DNA from 3 places in the Variovorax palleresanus genome. Region 3 is predicted to be linked to each of the others. Evidence: predicted binding sites of a transcription regulator. Region 3 holds the regulator's gene; each other region holds the start of a gene.

Region 1 (4,206 bases), on a different contig from region 3:
GCGCCCACGCTGCTGCGCATCTACGCGAGCCACGGCTTCGCCATCGAGGCGCTGCACGGCTTCCTGGCCGCGGCGCAGGTGCCGGGCGATCTGCGCTACTGCGGCAGCGAAGAAGCCGTGGCCTCGCTGCACCACGGCAGTTGCGACGTGGCGGGCTTTCACGTGCCGCTGGGGGCGTTCGAGGCCGAAGCCATCGCCCACTACGGCGCCTGGCTCAACCCCGACACGCAGAAAGTCATCGGCATGGCCACGCGCCATCAGGGCTTGATGGTGGCGCCGGGCAACCCGAAGAAGATCTACACGCTGGCCGACCTGGCGCGTCCCGGTGTCCGCTTCATCAACCGGCAGGCGGGCTCGGGCACGCGCTACCTGTTCGACCTGCAATTGCGCGAGCAGGGCATCGCGCCCGAGTCGATCAAGGGCTACGAGCAATGCGAGTTCACGCATGCGGCCGTGGCGGCCTTCGTGGCCAGCGGCATGGCCGATGCGGGCTATGGCGTGGAGACGCCGGCGCGCCAGTTCAAGCTGGACTTCATCTCCAACCAGGTGGAGCGCTACTTCCTGCTGTGCGACGAGCGCTCGCTCACTGCACCCATCGTGCAGCGGATGCTGGCCATCCTGCGCAGCGATGCCTATCAGGAGGCGGTGAACCGGCTGCCGGGCTACCAGGCGGTGAACTGCGGCCGCGTGCTGTCGCTGGCAGAGGCCTTCGAGTCGCTTCGCCCGGCACCGGCACCGGCGCCAGCGCCGACGCCGGCGACGAAGCGCGGTGCGCGTTCAGGCGTCTGACGCGGACGGCCGCATGCCTAGCTTGCGCAGCATCCGGTGAAAGTTGCTGCGGTCGATGCCGGCCTCGCGCGCGGCGTTGGCCACGTGCCCATGGTGCCGCGCCAATGCGTCCGCAAGCCACGCCCGCTGGAAGGCTTCCGTGGCTTCGCGCAGCGTGCCGCCCGCGGCAACAACGCCCGCGAGAGGGCCAGATGACACCGCCGCAGACGCAGGGGAGGGCAGGGGCGGCGCGGGCAGTCCCTGGGAACTGCCGGCGGCCGCAGCGTCGAGCGCCAGGTGATGCGGCTCGATCGCCGTCCAGCGTGCGCCGCGGCGCTGTTCCGTGAAGGCCCGAAGCGATGCGCGGCTGATCACGTGCTCGAGTTCGCGCACGTTGCCGGGCCAGCCGTGCGCAAGAAGAGCCGCCTTCGAGGCCGGTGACAAGCGCAGATTGCGCGCGCCCAGGCGATGCTGGTTTTCTTCGAGGAAGCCGCCGGCCAGCGTCACCACGTCGCGCCCGCGTTCGCGCAGCGGCGGCACCACCAGCGGATAGACCGAGAGCCGGTGATAGAGGTCGGCGCGAAAGCGGCCCTGCGCAATCGCCGCGGGCAGGTCGCGGTTGGTGGCCGCGATCACGCGCACGTCGACCTTCAGCGTCCGGTCGCTGCCGGGCCGCTGCACCTCGCCGCTTTGCAGCACGCGCAGCAGCTTGGCCTGCACCGTCAGCGGCAGCTCGCCGACCTCGTCGAGAAAGAGCGTGCCGCCGTCGGCAATTTCGAACTTGCCGCTGCGGTCCTGCATCGCGCCGGTGAACGCGCCGCGCTTGTGGCCGAAGAGCTCGCTGTCGGCCAGCGTCTCGGGCAGCGCCGCGCAGTTCACCTGCACCAGCGGCTGCTCGCGGCGGCGCGAATGCGCATGCAGGCGCTGCGCCACCAGGTCCTTGCCCACGCCGGTCTCGCCGAGCAGCAACACTGTGAGATCGGACACCGCGACCGTGTCGATCTCGCTGCACAGCTGCTTCATCGCGGCGCTGCTGCCCAGCAGCTCGCGCGTGGATCCGTGGCCCGACCGCAGGGCCTGGACGACGGCCTGCTCGCGCATGGCGCGCGCTTCCATGTCCTTGATGGTGTCGGCGGCCTCGATGCCGGTCTCGAACAGCGCGACCAGCGCATCGAGCTGCTCCGGGCTCACGGTCTCGAATGCGCCGGGCTCGAGCGCGTCCAGCGTCAGCAGGCCCCAGACGGCGCCGCGCAGGCGCAGCGGCGCGCCCATGCAGTCGTGCACGGGCAGGATTCCCGGCTGGCCGGCCACGAGGCCGTCGTACGGATCGGGCAGCCCGCAGTCGTGGGCGAAGCGCAGGCCGCGGCCGCTTTCGAGCAGGCGCGCAAAGCGCGGGTGCGACGCGATCGGAAACTGCCGGCCCAGGGTCTCGTCGCTCAGGCCGTCCGCGGCCACCGGCCGCAGGACATCGCCGTCCAGCCGCAGCAGCGCGGCGGCATCGCATTGCACCAGGCCGCGCGCCGCAGCCAGAAGCGAGCGGTAGCGGCTGCCTTCGCTCGCGGAGGCGACTGGGTCGGCAACCGCATCGGTGGTCTGACTGACACTGTTGGTGGTCATAAATACAACATGAATCCTGTTGCGAATTTGACCACGAAAGAAGAATCCCCAGTATCCACGGGCACTTGGCGGGTGTCGTCCCCGTGGCACGGATCGTGAGAGGCATCAACGTCGTTCACTTCCGAATCGAGTCCCACCATGAACCCGCAGACCATCGCCATCGTCAAAGCCACCGTGCCCGCGCTCCAGGCGCACGGAGAGGCCATCACCAGCCATTTCTACCGGATCATGTTCGAGAGCCATCCGGAGGTGAAGGCGTTCTTCAACGAGGCGCACCAGGCCGCCGGCAGCCAGGCGCGTGCACTCGCAGGCGCGGTGCTGGCCTATGCCACGTACATCGACCGCCTCGATGAAATTGCCGGCGCGCTGCCGCGCATCATCCAGAAGCACGCCGCGCTGGGCGTGCTGCCCGAGCACTACCCGGTCGTCGGCGCCTGCCTGCTGCGTGCCATCAAGGACGTGCTCGGCGACGCCGCGACCGACGAGATCATCGCGGCATGGGGCGAGGCCTACCAATCGCTCGCGGCACTCCTGATTGCCGCCGAAGAAGAGGTCTACCGTGCCAACGCCGCGCAAACCGGTGGCTGGCGCGGCGAGCGCGAGTTTCGCGTCGCCCGGCGCGAGGACGAGAGCGAAGTCATCACCTCGTTCTACCTGGAGCCGACCGACGGCGGCCCGCTGCTGGCGTTCTCGCCGGGGCAGTACCTCACGCTGGTGCTGAACATCGACGGTGAACCCTTGCGGCGCAACTACTCGCTGTCCGATGCGCCGGGCAAGCCCTGGTATCGCATCAGCGTCAAGAAGGAAGAGGGCGGCAGGGCATCGAACTGGCTGCATCAGGCTGCCACTGTCGGCGCGCTGCTGAAGGTGCAGGCGCCCTGCGGCGACTTCGTGCTGCAGCCTGCGGGCGAAAGCGCGCGTCCGCTCGTGCTGGTGACGGGCGGCGTGGGCATCACGCCGGCCATGAGCATGCTCGAGTCGATGGCGCACACCGGCCGGCCGGTGCATTTCATCCACGCGGCACGCCATGGAGGCGCTCATGCGTTCCGCGCGCGCGTCGATGCGCTGGCGGCCAAGCATGCCAACGTGAAGCCGGTCTATGTGTACGACACGCCGCGCGATGCCGACCGGCCGCACGCCACGGGTTTTGTCACTCGCGAGTTGCTGGCGCAGCAACTGCCCGAGGACCGCGACGTCGATCTCTACTTTCTCGGCCCCAAGCCTTTCATGAAGGCGGTGTACGCCAACGGCCTTGCGCTCGGCGTACCGAAGCAGCAGCTGCGCTACGAGTTCTTCGGGCCGCTGGAAGCACTGGAGGCTTGAGAGCGCCGGCAGGGTATTGCTTCGCGCGCCGGGCCATCCGCATGATGGCCGGCAAAAGAAGGAGCCCGCCATGACCGCCTACCTGATTGCGCAGACCGAGATCCACGACCACGAGACCTATGACAAATACAAGGCGCAGGTCTTGCCCGTCATCCAGAAATTCGGCGGGCGCTTCATCGTGCGCGGCGGCACACTCGAAGTGCTCGAGGGCGACTGGAAGCCCAGCCGCCTGGTGATGATCGAGTTTCCTTCGATGCAGCACATCCGCGACTGGTTCGCCTCGCCCGAGTACGCACCGCTGCTGGCCCTGCGGCAGCCGGCGGCAGTCGACTACCTGGTGGCGGTCGAAGGCTGCTGAAGCGGCGATCGGCGACCCGCCGTCAGCAAGAGTTCGTTCGGGCCTTCCCAGCCGGACGCGGTGTTGAAGGCGGCGAGGCGCTCCTCCATCTCGGCCCACGCGGCGGCAGCTGCGGCGGCGTCCAAACGGCTCAGGATCTG
Region 2 (4,206 bases), 220 kb from region 3:
CAGGCGCCGTTCTGGTAGGCCGCCGCGCCGGTGACGGCCGCGGCCGGAGCCACCTCGGCCCAGGCCGCGACCCACAGCACGCCGGCGCCGGCCCAGATCATCGCGAGCCGGTAGCCGGTTTGATAGGCAGCCGCGAGCGCGGCCTGCTTGCGGGTTTCGGCCGATTCGATGCGGAAAGCGTCGAGCGCGATGTCCTGCGTGGCCGAGCCGAAGGCCACCAGCAGCGCGCACCAGATCAGCGGCACGAGACCCTGGCGCGGATCGTTCAGCGCCATGCCGATCAGCCCCGCGATCACCACCCCCTGCGCCAGCAGCAGCCAGCCGCGCCGGCGCCCGAGCAGCGTGGTCAGCGGCGGCAGCGGCAGCCGGTCGACCAGCGGCGCCCAGACCCACTTGAAGCCGTAGGCCAGGCCGACCCAGCTCAGGTAGCCGATGGTGGTGCGGTCGATACCCGCCTCGCGCAGGCGAAAACTCAGCGTGCCCAGCACCAGCAGCAGCGGCAGCCCGGCGGAAAAGCCGAGCGCCAGCATGCGCAGCGTGGCGGGCTCGAGGTAGACCTTCAGCGCGTCGCGCCAGGGCAGGGAGGGGGCGGTGGAAGTTTCGGCGGGCTGGGCAGACATGAGCCCCGGATTGTCCATGAGGGTGCGCTTGGCGCCGAGCGGTCTTTTTGCCGCGTTTGTTCCTATGATCCGCGCATGTGCACACGATGCGAGTCCTTCGTTTCTTCCGCGGCTTTGGCCTCCCGCTCCTCGGCCTGGCAGCCGCGGCGGGCTTTTCTGCTTGCGGCGGCCGGCGCGGTGCTGACCGGCCCGGCGCTGGCGCAGGTGAACGTGGGCAATGCGTCGATGGCGCGCAACCTGGTGCCGGCCGACCGCATCGAGGCCGCCGGCGTGCAGCAGTACGGCCAGTTGCTCGAAAAGGCGCGCGCCAAGGGGGCGCTCGCCGGCGACGGCAACGCGCAGCTGCAGCGGCTGCGCACCATCGCGAACCGCCTGATTCCCTTCGCCACGCCGTGGAACACGCGGGCGCGCCAGTGGAAATGGGAGGTCAACCTCATCGGCAGCAAGCAGATCAACGCCTTCTGCATGCCCGGCGGCAAGATCGCTTTCTTCACCGGCATTCTGGAGCAGCTCAAGCTCAGCGAAGACGAGGTTGCGATGGTGATGGGGCATGAAATGGCCCATGCGCTGCGCGAGCATGCGCGTGCCCGCCTGGCCAAGAGCGCCGGCACCGGCGCCGCGCTCTCCATCGGTGCGCAGCTGCTGGGCCTCGGCCAGATGGGCGATCTGGCGGCCCGTGCCGGCACGCAGCTGCTCACGCTGAAGTTCAGCCGCAGCGACGAGACCGAGGCCGATCTCGTCGGCCTGGAGCTCGCGGCCCGCGCGGGCTACGACCCCCAGTCCTCGGTGTCGCTCTGGAAGAAGATGGCCGCGGCCTCCAAGAACCAGGGCGGGCTGAGTTTCCTGTCCACCCACCCGAGCGGACCGGACCGCATCCAGCAGCTCGAAGCCAATCTGCCGAAGGTGGAAAAGCTCTACCGCGAAGCCAAGCGAGGCTGAGGTGTGAGCCCCACCTCTTCTGGAAGAGGGCGCGGCTGATTGTCTGACTCCCTCTCCCTCTGGGAGAGGGCTGGGGTGAGGGCGGCGGCCGTCACATCTGAGCCGCGCTTCGTCGGGGCACGGAGCCACGGAGCCCTCACCCCAACCCTCTCCCGGAGGGAGAGGGGGCAAAACCCCAACCACGACTTGTGAAGGACGATCCCGATCCTCCTGGCACATTGCTTGCATCTCGACTTGTACACAAGTTTGGATGCCTTATGATGGTGCATGAAAAAAACGGATCGGCTGCTGCGGCGTGGATCGCACGCTTCGCGCAACCCGTGCCCGGTGCGGACACCGGCAGCGGCCCGCTCGCCGGCCTGCGCTTTGCCGTCAAGGACAACATCGACGTGGCCGGCGTGCCCACCACGGCGGCCTGTCCGGCCTTCGACCGCAGGCCCTCGGCACACGCGGCGGCGGTGCAGAAACTGCTCGATGCCGGTGCATCGCTGCTTGGCAAGACCAACCTCGACCAGTTCGCCTGCGGCCTGAACGGCACCCGCTCTCCCTATGGCGAAGTGCCCAATGCCTTCGATCCGCGTTATGTCTCGGGCGGCTCCAGCTCGGGTTCGGCCTATGTGGTGGCCGCCGGCGAGGTCGATTTCGCGCTCGGCACCGACACCGCAGGCTCGGGCCGGGTGCCCGCCGGGCTCAACAACATCGTCGGCATCAAGCCCTCGCGCGGCTTGCTGAGCGCCTTTGGCGTGGTGCCTGCCGCCCAGAGTGCGGACTGCGTGTCGATCTTCGCGCGCACCGTGGCCCTGGCCGTCGACGTGCTCCTGGCGGCCGCCGGGCCCGACGCGCGCGACCCCTATTCGAGGGGGCTTGCGCTGCGCAGCGATCCGTTCCCCTCGGCCTTCCGGTTCGGCGTGCCCGACACCCTGAGCTTCTTCGGCGACGGCGTGGCCGAAGAGGCCTTTCGCGATGCACAGGCCCGGCTCGTTGCCCTCGGCGGCACGGCCGTGACGATCCCATATGCACCGCTGGCCGAGGCCGCCGCGCTGCTCTACGAAAGCGCGCTGGTGGCCGAGCGCTATGCCGCGGTGCGCGAGTTCTTCGATGCGCACGGCTCCCAGGTGATCGAACCGGTGCGCGGCATTCTCGAGAGCGGCCGCGGCTACGACGCCGCCGACGTGTTCGAGGCGCAAACCCGGCTGCGCGCGCTCGCGCGGCAGGCCGAACCGATGTGGCGCGGCATCGACGTGCTGCTGGTGCCGACCGCGCCCACGCACTACACGCGCGAACAGATGCGCGCCGACCCGGTCGTGCTCAATCGCAACCTGGGCGCGTACACCAACTTCGTCAATCTGCTCGACTATGCCGCGATCTCGGTGCCCAGCGCCATTCGCGCCGACGGCCTGCCCTTCGGCATCACGCTGATCGGCCCTTGCGGCAGCGATCTCGCGCTGGCCGATCTGGGCCAGCGCTATCACCACGCCACCGGCCTTTCGCAGGGCGCCACGGGGTTGCCGCTGCCTGAGCCCAAGCCCGTGCCTGGCCTGGGTGCTCCGGCGGCGCAGACCATGCCGATCGCCGTCGTCGGCGCGCATCTTTCGGGCATGCCGCTCAACGCGCAGCTCACCGAACGCGGCGCCACGCTGCTGCGCGCCACCACCACCTCGCCGCGCTACCGCCTGCATGCCTTGCCGGGCACCGTGCCGCCCAAGCCGGGGCTGCAACGCAGCGCCGGCGGCGGAACGGCCATTGCGCTCGAAGTGTGGTGCGTTCCGCTCGCGCAGGTCGGCAGCTTCCTGGCGCTGATTCCGCCGCCGCTGGGCCTGGGCAGCGTCGAGCTTGCCGACGGCAACTGGGTGCACGGCTTCATCTGCGAAGGCCACGCACTGGCCGATGCGGAAGACGTGAGCCACCACGGCGGCTGGCGCGCCTACATCGCGAGCCGCACCGCTTCTTCCCAAGCCATTCCAACCTGACCGATCGAGGAGTCTTCATGAGCACCCCTGAGAAATCACCCGCCGCCGCCTCGCGCCGCCAGTTGTTGCAGGCCGGTGCCGCGGGGCTGGCCGTGCTGGCCGCGCCCGCCATCGTGCGCGCGCAAGCCGCACCGAAGATCCGCATCGGCTTCTGGCCCGTGGCCGCCGGCCTGCCCTTCTTTGCCGCGATCGACCGCGGCTACTTCAAGGAAGCGGGGCTCGACGTGGAGCCGCTCAAATTCGCGGGTGCGCAGCAGGTCATGGAAGGCATGCTGGCGGGCCGCTGCGACGGCAGCTCCAACGGCACCGGCTCGGCCAACCTCGCCATCGGCGAGATCGCGCAGCCGGGGCTCTTCAAGATCTTCTGCACCAACCCGAGCAACGCCAAGTTCGTGCTCGACGAATTCATCGTCGCCAAGGACAGTCCGATCAAGACCATGGCCGAGCTGGCCGGCAAGAAGATCGCGTCCGGCCCCGGCATCCAGAACGTGACTCTCTGCAAGACCATGCTCGAACGCGCGGGCGCCAAGGGCGCGGTCGTGAGCGAACTTCCCATCGGCCAGCACGTGGCCGCGCTGGTTGCGGGCCAGGTCGATGCCTGCTACACGCTGGAGCCGACCGGCACCGTCGGCCGCATGAACGGCACCACGCGCGTCATCGAGGCCGGCGTGGTGGCC
Region 3 (4,206 bases):
CGGCAAAGCGCAGGCGATAAGCGCCCTGCTGCTTGAGCACGTCGATGAGCTTGAGCGCCTGCTGCGCCATCTCGGGGCTGCGGATGAAAAGGCCGATCTCGGTGTTGTGCGTTTCGGAGCGCGGATCGAAATTCATCGAGCCGACGAAGAGAATGCTCCGGTCGATCACGGCCGACTTGGCGTGCAGCCGGCCGACCGAGGTGCCGAAGAGGCCGAGCCGCACGCTGCGCCGGGTGCGCGTGGTGCTGAGCTCGTACAGGTCGGCCCCCAGCTTCAGCATGTCGGGCCGGTAGCGGCGGTAGGCCGTGTGAACCAGCGGCTCGTCGGTGGCGGCGAGCGAATTGGTGACCACGCTGATCTTCACGTTGCGCCGGCGGATCTCGCGCATCACCTCCAGGCCGGCCTCGCCCGGAATCAGGTAGGGCGAGACGATGGTCACCTCGGAGCGCGCGCGGCGCATCTGCTCCACCACGTTGTAGCGCACGCTGTCGACGTCGAGCAGCGGCACGCCGCCATAGGACGCCGTCTTGCCGATCACGCGGTCGGGCGAATCGGCGTAGGCCTCGGCAAGGGCCCAGATCAGGCCGAGCTTGCCGGTGGCAAGGTCCTCGGCCATCGGGCTGTAGCCGAGCAGGTCGTTGGGGGCGGGCCGCGGCGGCGGCGGCGTGGTGTCGGGGCCGGTGGCGGCTTCGAAGCGCTTTTGCAGTTCTTCGCGCGAAAGGCCCGTGGCCACCACCGACTGGATCGGCCGCACGTACACGCTGTTCCAGTACTGGTCGAACAGGGTGCCGAGACGCGGCATCAGCGCGCCGGTCACGAAGGTGTCGAGATCGAGAAAATTCTCGCCCGCCGTGCGCCTGAAGTACTGGTTGCCGATGTTGCGGCCGCCCGCCACCGCCATCGCGCCGTCGGCGATGAAGAGCTTGTTGTGCATGCGCCGGTTGACGCGGCTGAAGTCGAAGAGCGAGGCCGCGAAGCGCTTGAGCAGACTGCCGCGCCCGGCTGGAAACGGGTTGAAGAGGCGCAGTTCGACGTTCGGCGTGGCGGCCAGGCCGAGCAGCAGTTCGTCCTCGCCCGAAGTGTAGAGGTCGTCCATCAAGAGCCGCACGCGCACGCCCCGCTCCGCCGCATCGCGCAGGGTGCGCAGCAGGTAGCGGCCGGTCTCGTCGTTCTCGATTTGGTAGTACTGCACGTCGAGCGTGCGCTGGGCGCGCCGCGCGAGTTGGATGCGCGTGTCGAAGGCGAAATCGCCGCCCGGCATCAGGCGAAAACCGCTGAGATCGAGGTCGGGCTGCGCGGCCAGCGCGATCTTGCCGAGCGCGGTGTCGGCCGACACCGCCATGGCCCGGGTGGGTGGGCGCGGCGCTTCGTCGGGCAGGGTGGCGCAGCCGGCAACGAGCAGCGCCACCGCCACGGCCAAGACCCAGTGCCCACAGCGCGACAGCAGGCGGCGAGGGGCCATCGACGGCTTTCTACAGCGCCTTGCGGAGGTTGGCGGGCGCGATGCGCAGCGCCTCGCGGTACTTGGCCACGGTGCGCCGCGCGCATTCGATGCCCTGCTCCTTGAGCATCTCGGAAATCTGGCTGTCGGACAGCGGTTTCTTGATGCTCTCGGAACTCACGAACTGCTTGATCAGCGCGCGCACCGCGGTGCTCGACGCATTGCCGCCGGTCTCGGTGCCAAGCGCGGAGCCGAAGAAGTACTTGAGCTCGACGGTGCCGAAGGGCGTGGCCATGTACTTGGCGGTGGTCACGCGCGAGATGGTCGATTCGTGCAGGCCGAGCTCGTCGGCGATCTCGCGCAGCACCAGCGGCCGCATCGCGAGTTCACCGTGCACGAAGTAGCTCTTTTGCCGCTCGACGATGGCGTTGGAGACGCGCAGGATGGTGTCGAAGCGCTGCTGGATGTTCTTGATGAACCAGCGTGCCTCCTGCAGCCGCTGCGACAGCGCCTGGCTGCCCTCGCCCTTGTGCGACTTGAGCGCCCCGGCATAGATGTCGTGCACGCGCAGGCGCGGCATCACCTCGGGGTTGAGCATGACGCGGAACTTGACGTTGGTGCCGCGGCCGATCTTGGTGACGATCACGTCGGGGATCACGATGTTGCGCTCGACATCGACAAAACGGCGGCCCGGCTTGGGCTCCAGGCGCGAAATGATCTGCAGCGCCGAGCGAACCAGCTCTTCGTTGGTGCGGGTGAGCGTGGCCAGGCGCTTGAAGTCGCGCCGCGCGAGCAGCTCCATCGGCTGCTTGCAGATGGCGATGGCGGTCTTGCGGACCAGGGCGTGTTCTTCGGTTTCGTCTTCGCTGGCGAGCGCGCGCAGCTGGATGCCGAGGCATTCGCCCAGGTCGCGCGCGCCGACGCCGGCCGGCTCCAGGCTTTGCAGCAGGCCGAGCGCCACCTGGAAGTGATGCACCAGCTCGTCGAACTGGTCGTTGTCGTCGCCCGCGAGGCCCGAGGCCAGCGCCGGCAGCGAATCTTCGAGGTAGCCGTCGTCGTTGAGCGATTCGATCAGGAAGCGCAGCGCGGCGCAGTCGTTCTCGTTGAGCCGCAGGCTCAGCGCCTGCCGGTGCAGGAAGGACTGCAGCGACTCCTGGCTGCGCGCGAGTTCGGTGGCGTCGGCGCGCTCGTCGTCGCCCAGGTTGTTCTGGCGCGCGGGAGCATCGCTGCCCCACTCGCTGTCGTCCGGCGCCATGTCGACGGTGCCGTCGCCTTCCCAGTCGGGCTCGCGCTCGGTGGCGTCGGCGGCGGGAACGTCGGTTTCGGCCGCGGCCGTGGTTTCGCTGGAGGTGGTGGCCGCGCTGCTCGCCGGAGCCGAGGCGAAGTCGCTCTCGCCGGCCTCGCCCGATGATTCATCGCGCGGCATCGGGGTATCGATGGCATCGAGGCCGAATTCCTCGCGCGCCGCTTCTTCCGCGGTGCGTTCGAGGAACGGGTTCTCGTCGAGCATCTGCTCGACCTCCTGGCTCAGTTCGAGCGTGGAGAGCTGCAGCAGCCGGATCGACTGCTGCAGCTGCGGTGTGAGCGCCAGATGCTGCGAAACGCGAAGGGACAGCCCTTGCTTCATGGAGACCGGCTCCTCCCTTACATCCGGAAGTGCTCGCCAAGGTACACCCTGCGTACTTCGGCGTTGTCGACGATCTCCGAGGGTGTGCCTTGTGCCAGCACATGCCCGTCGCTGATGATGAACGCGTGATCGCAGATGCCCAGCGTTTCACGCACGTTGTGGTCGGTGATGAGCACGCCGATGCCGCGCTCCTTCAGGAAGCTGATGATCCGCTGGATCTCGATCACCGCGATGGGGTCGATGCCGGCAAAGGGCTCGTCCAGCAGGATGAAGCGCGGCTGGGTGGCCAGCGCGCGGGCAATTTCGACCCGGCGCCGCTCGCCGCCGGAGAGCGCGAGCGCGGGGGAATCGCGCAGATGGTCCACGCGCAGGTCGGCCAGCAGCCCCGAGAGCCGCTCTTCGGTGCGCTGCTTCGACAGGGGCGCGGGCTTGCCGTTGCCATCGGGCTCGCGCTGGAGCTCGAGCACGGCACGCACGTTTTCCTCGACCGTGAGCTTGCGGAAGATCGAGGCTTCCTGCGGCAGGTAGCTCAGGCCCATGCGGGCGCGCCGGTGGATCGGCATGTGCGCAATGGGTTCGCCGTCGATGGTGATCTCGCCGGCGTCGGCCCGCACCAGGCCCACGATCATGTAGAACGAAGTGGTCTTGCCGGCGCCGTTGGGGCCCAGGAGCCCCACGACTTCGCCCTTTTGAACGTCGAGCGAGACATCCTTGACGACCTTGCGGCTACCGTAGCTTTTTTGCAGGCCGCGCACCACCAGGCGGCTGCCCGGCGTGCCATCGGCGGTGTGGCTTCCAGCGGTTTCTATCACTTGCGCCCTTCCCCTTCGCTGCCGCTGAGCGTGGTGCTCGGCCGCAGGCCGGCACCGGGTGCCGGCTGGGGCGCTGCTGGCGCGGCCCGTCCGCCGGCCGGCGCCGAGGCGCCTGGCGCGGGCGCCGTGGCGCTCTTGGGCGTCAGGATGGTCTTCACCCGCCCACCGCCCGCGGGGGCATTCACCCCGGTGTTGGGCGGCACGGTGGAACCGTTGACCGTGTAGGTGTCGTTGCTCTGGTCGTAGACGATGAGCGCGCCGCTGCTTTCGTCGTTTGGCGTGGCGCCCAGCAGGCGGCGCATCACGGCATTGCGGATGAACTTGAC

The links. The regulator sigma-54, encoded in region 3, starts transcription at its own class of promoters, with help from an activator protein. The targets are predictions, from matches to a motif close to TGGCANGNAANCTGCTTT.
Region 1: hmpA (NO-inducible flavohemoprotein) is a predicted target of sigma-54. The motif match lies at 2,470-2,487, and genes of this name have one in related genera.
Region 2: atzF (allophanate hydrolase) is a predicted target of sigma-54. The motif match lies at 1,771-1,788, and genes of this name have one in related genera.

The regions. Positions count from the first base shown of each region.
Region 1 covers NZ_JBJNVP010000001.1:673,304-677,509, reverse strand. The annotation lists gene ACJ7Z0_RS03195 (substrate-binding domain-containing protein) at 1-789, shown strand, start outside; gene norR (nitric oxide reductase transcriptional regulator NorR) at 778-2,385, opposite strand; gene hmpA (NO-inducible flavohemoprotein) at 2,524-3,708, shown strand; gene ACJ7Z0_RS03180 (DUF1330 domain-containing protein) at 3,779-4,066, shown strand; gene ACJ7Z0_RS03175 (class I SAM-dependent methyltransferase) at 4,039-4,206, opposite strand, start outside.
Region 2 covers NZ_JBJNVP010000002.1:2,915,468-2,919,673, forward strand. The annotation lists gene ACJ7Z0_RS17665 (AmpG family muropeptide MFS transporter) at 1-620, opposite strand, end outside; gene ACJ7Z0_RS17670 (M48 family metallopeptidase) at 696-1,559, shown strand; gene atzF (allophanate hydrolase) at 1,817-3,529, shown strand; gene ACJ7Z0_RS17680 (ABC transporter substrate-binding protein) at 3,547-4,206, shown strand, end outside.
Region 3 covers NZ_JBJNVP010000002.1:3,131,736-3,135,941, reverse strand. The annotation lists gene ACJ7Z0_RS18635 (phospholipase D family protein) at 1-1,462, opposite strand, end outside; gene rpoN (RNA polymerase factor sigma-54) at 1,473-3,068, opposite strand; gene lptB (LPS export ABC transporter ATP-binding protein) at 3,086-3,880, opposite strand; gene lptA (lipopolysaccharide transport periplasmic protein LptA) at 3,877-4,206, opposite strand, start outside.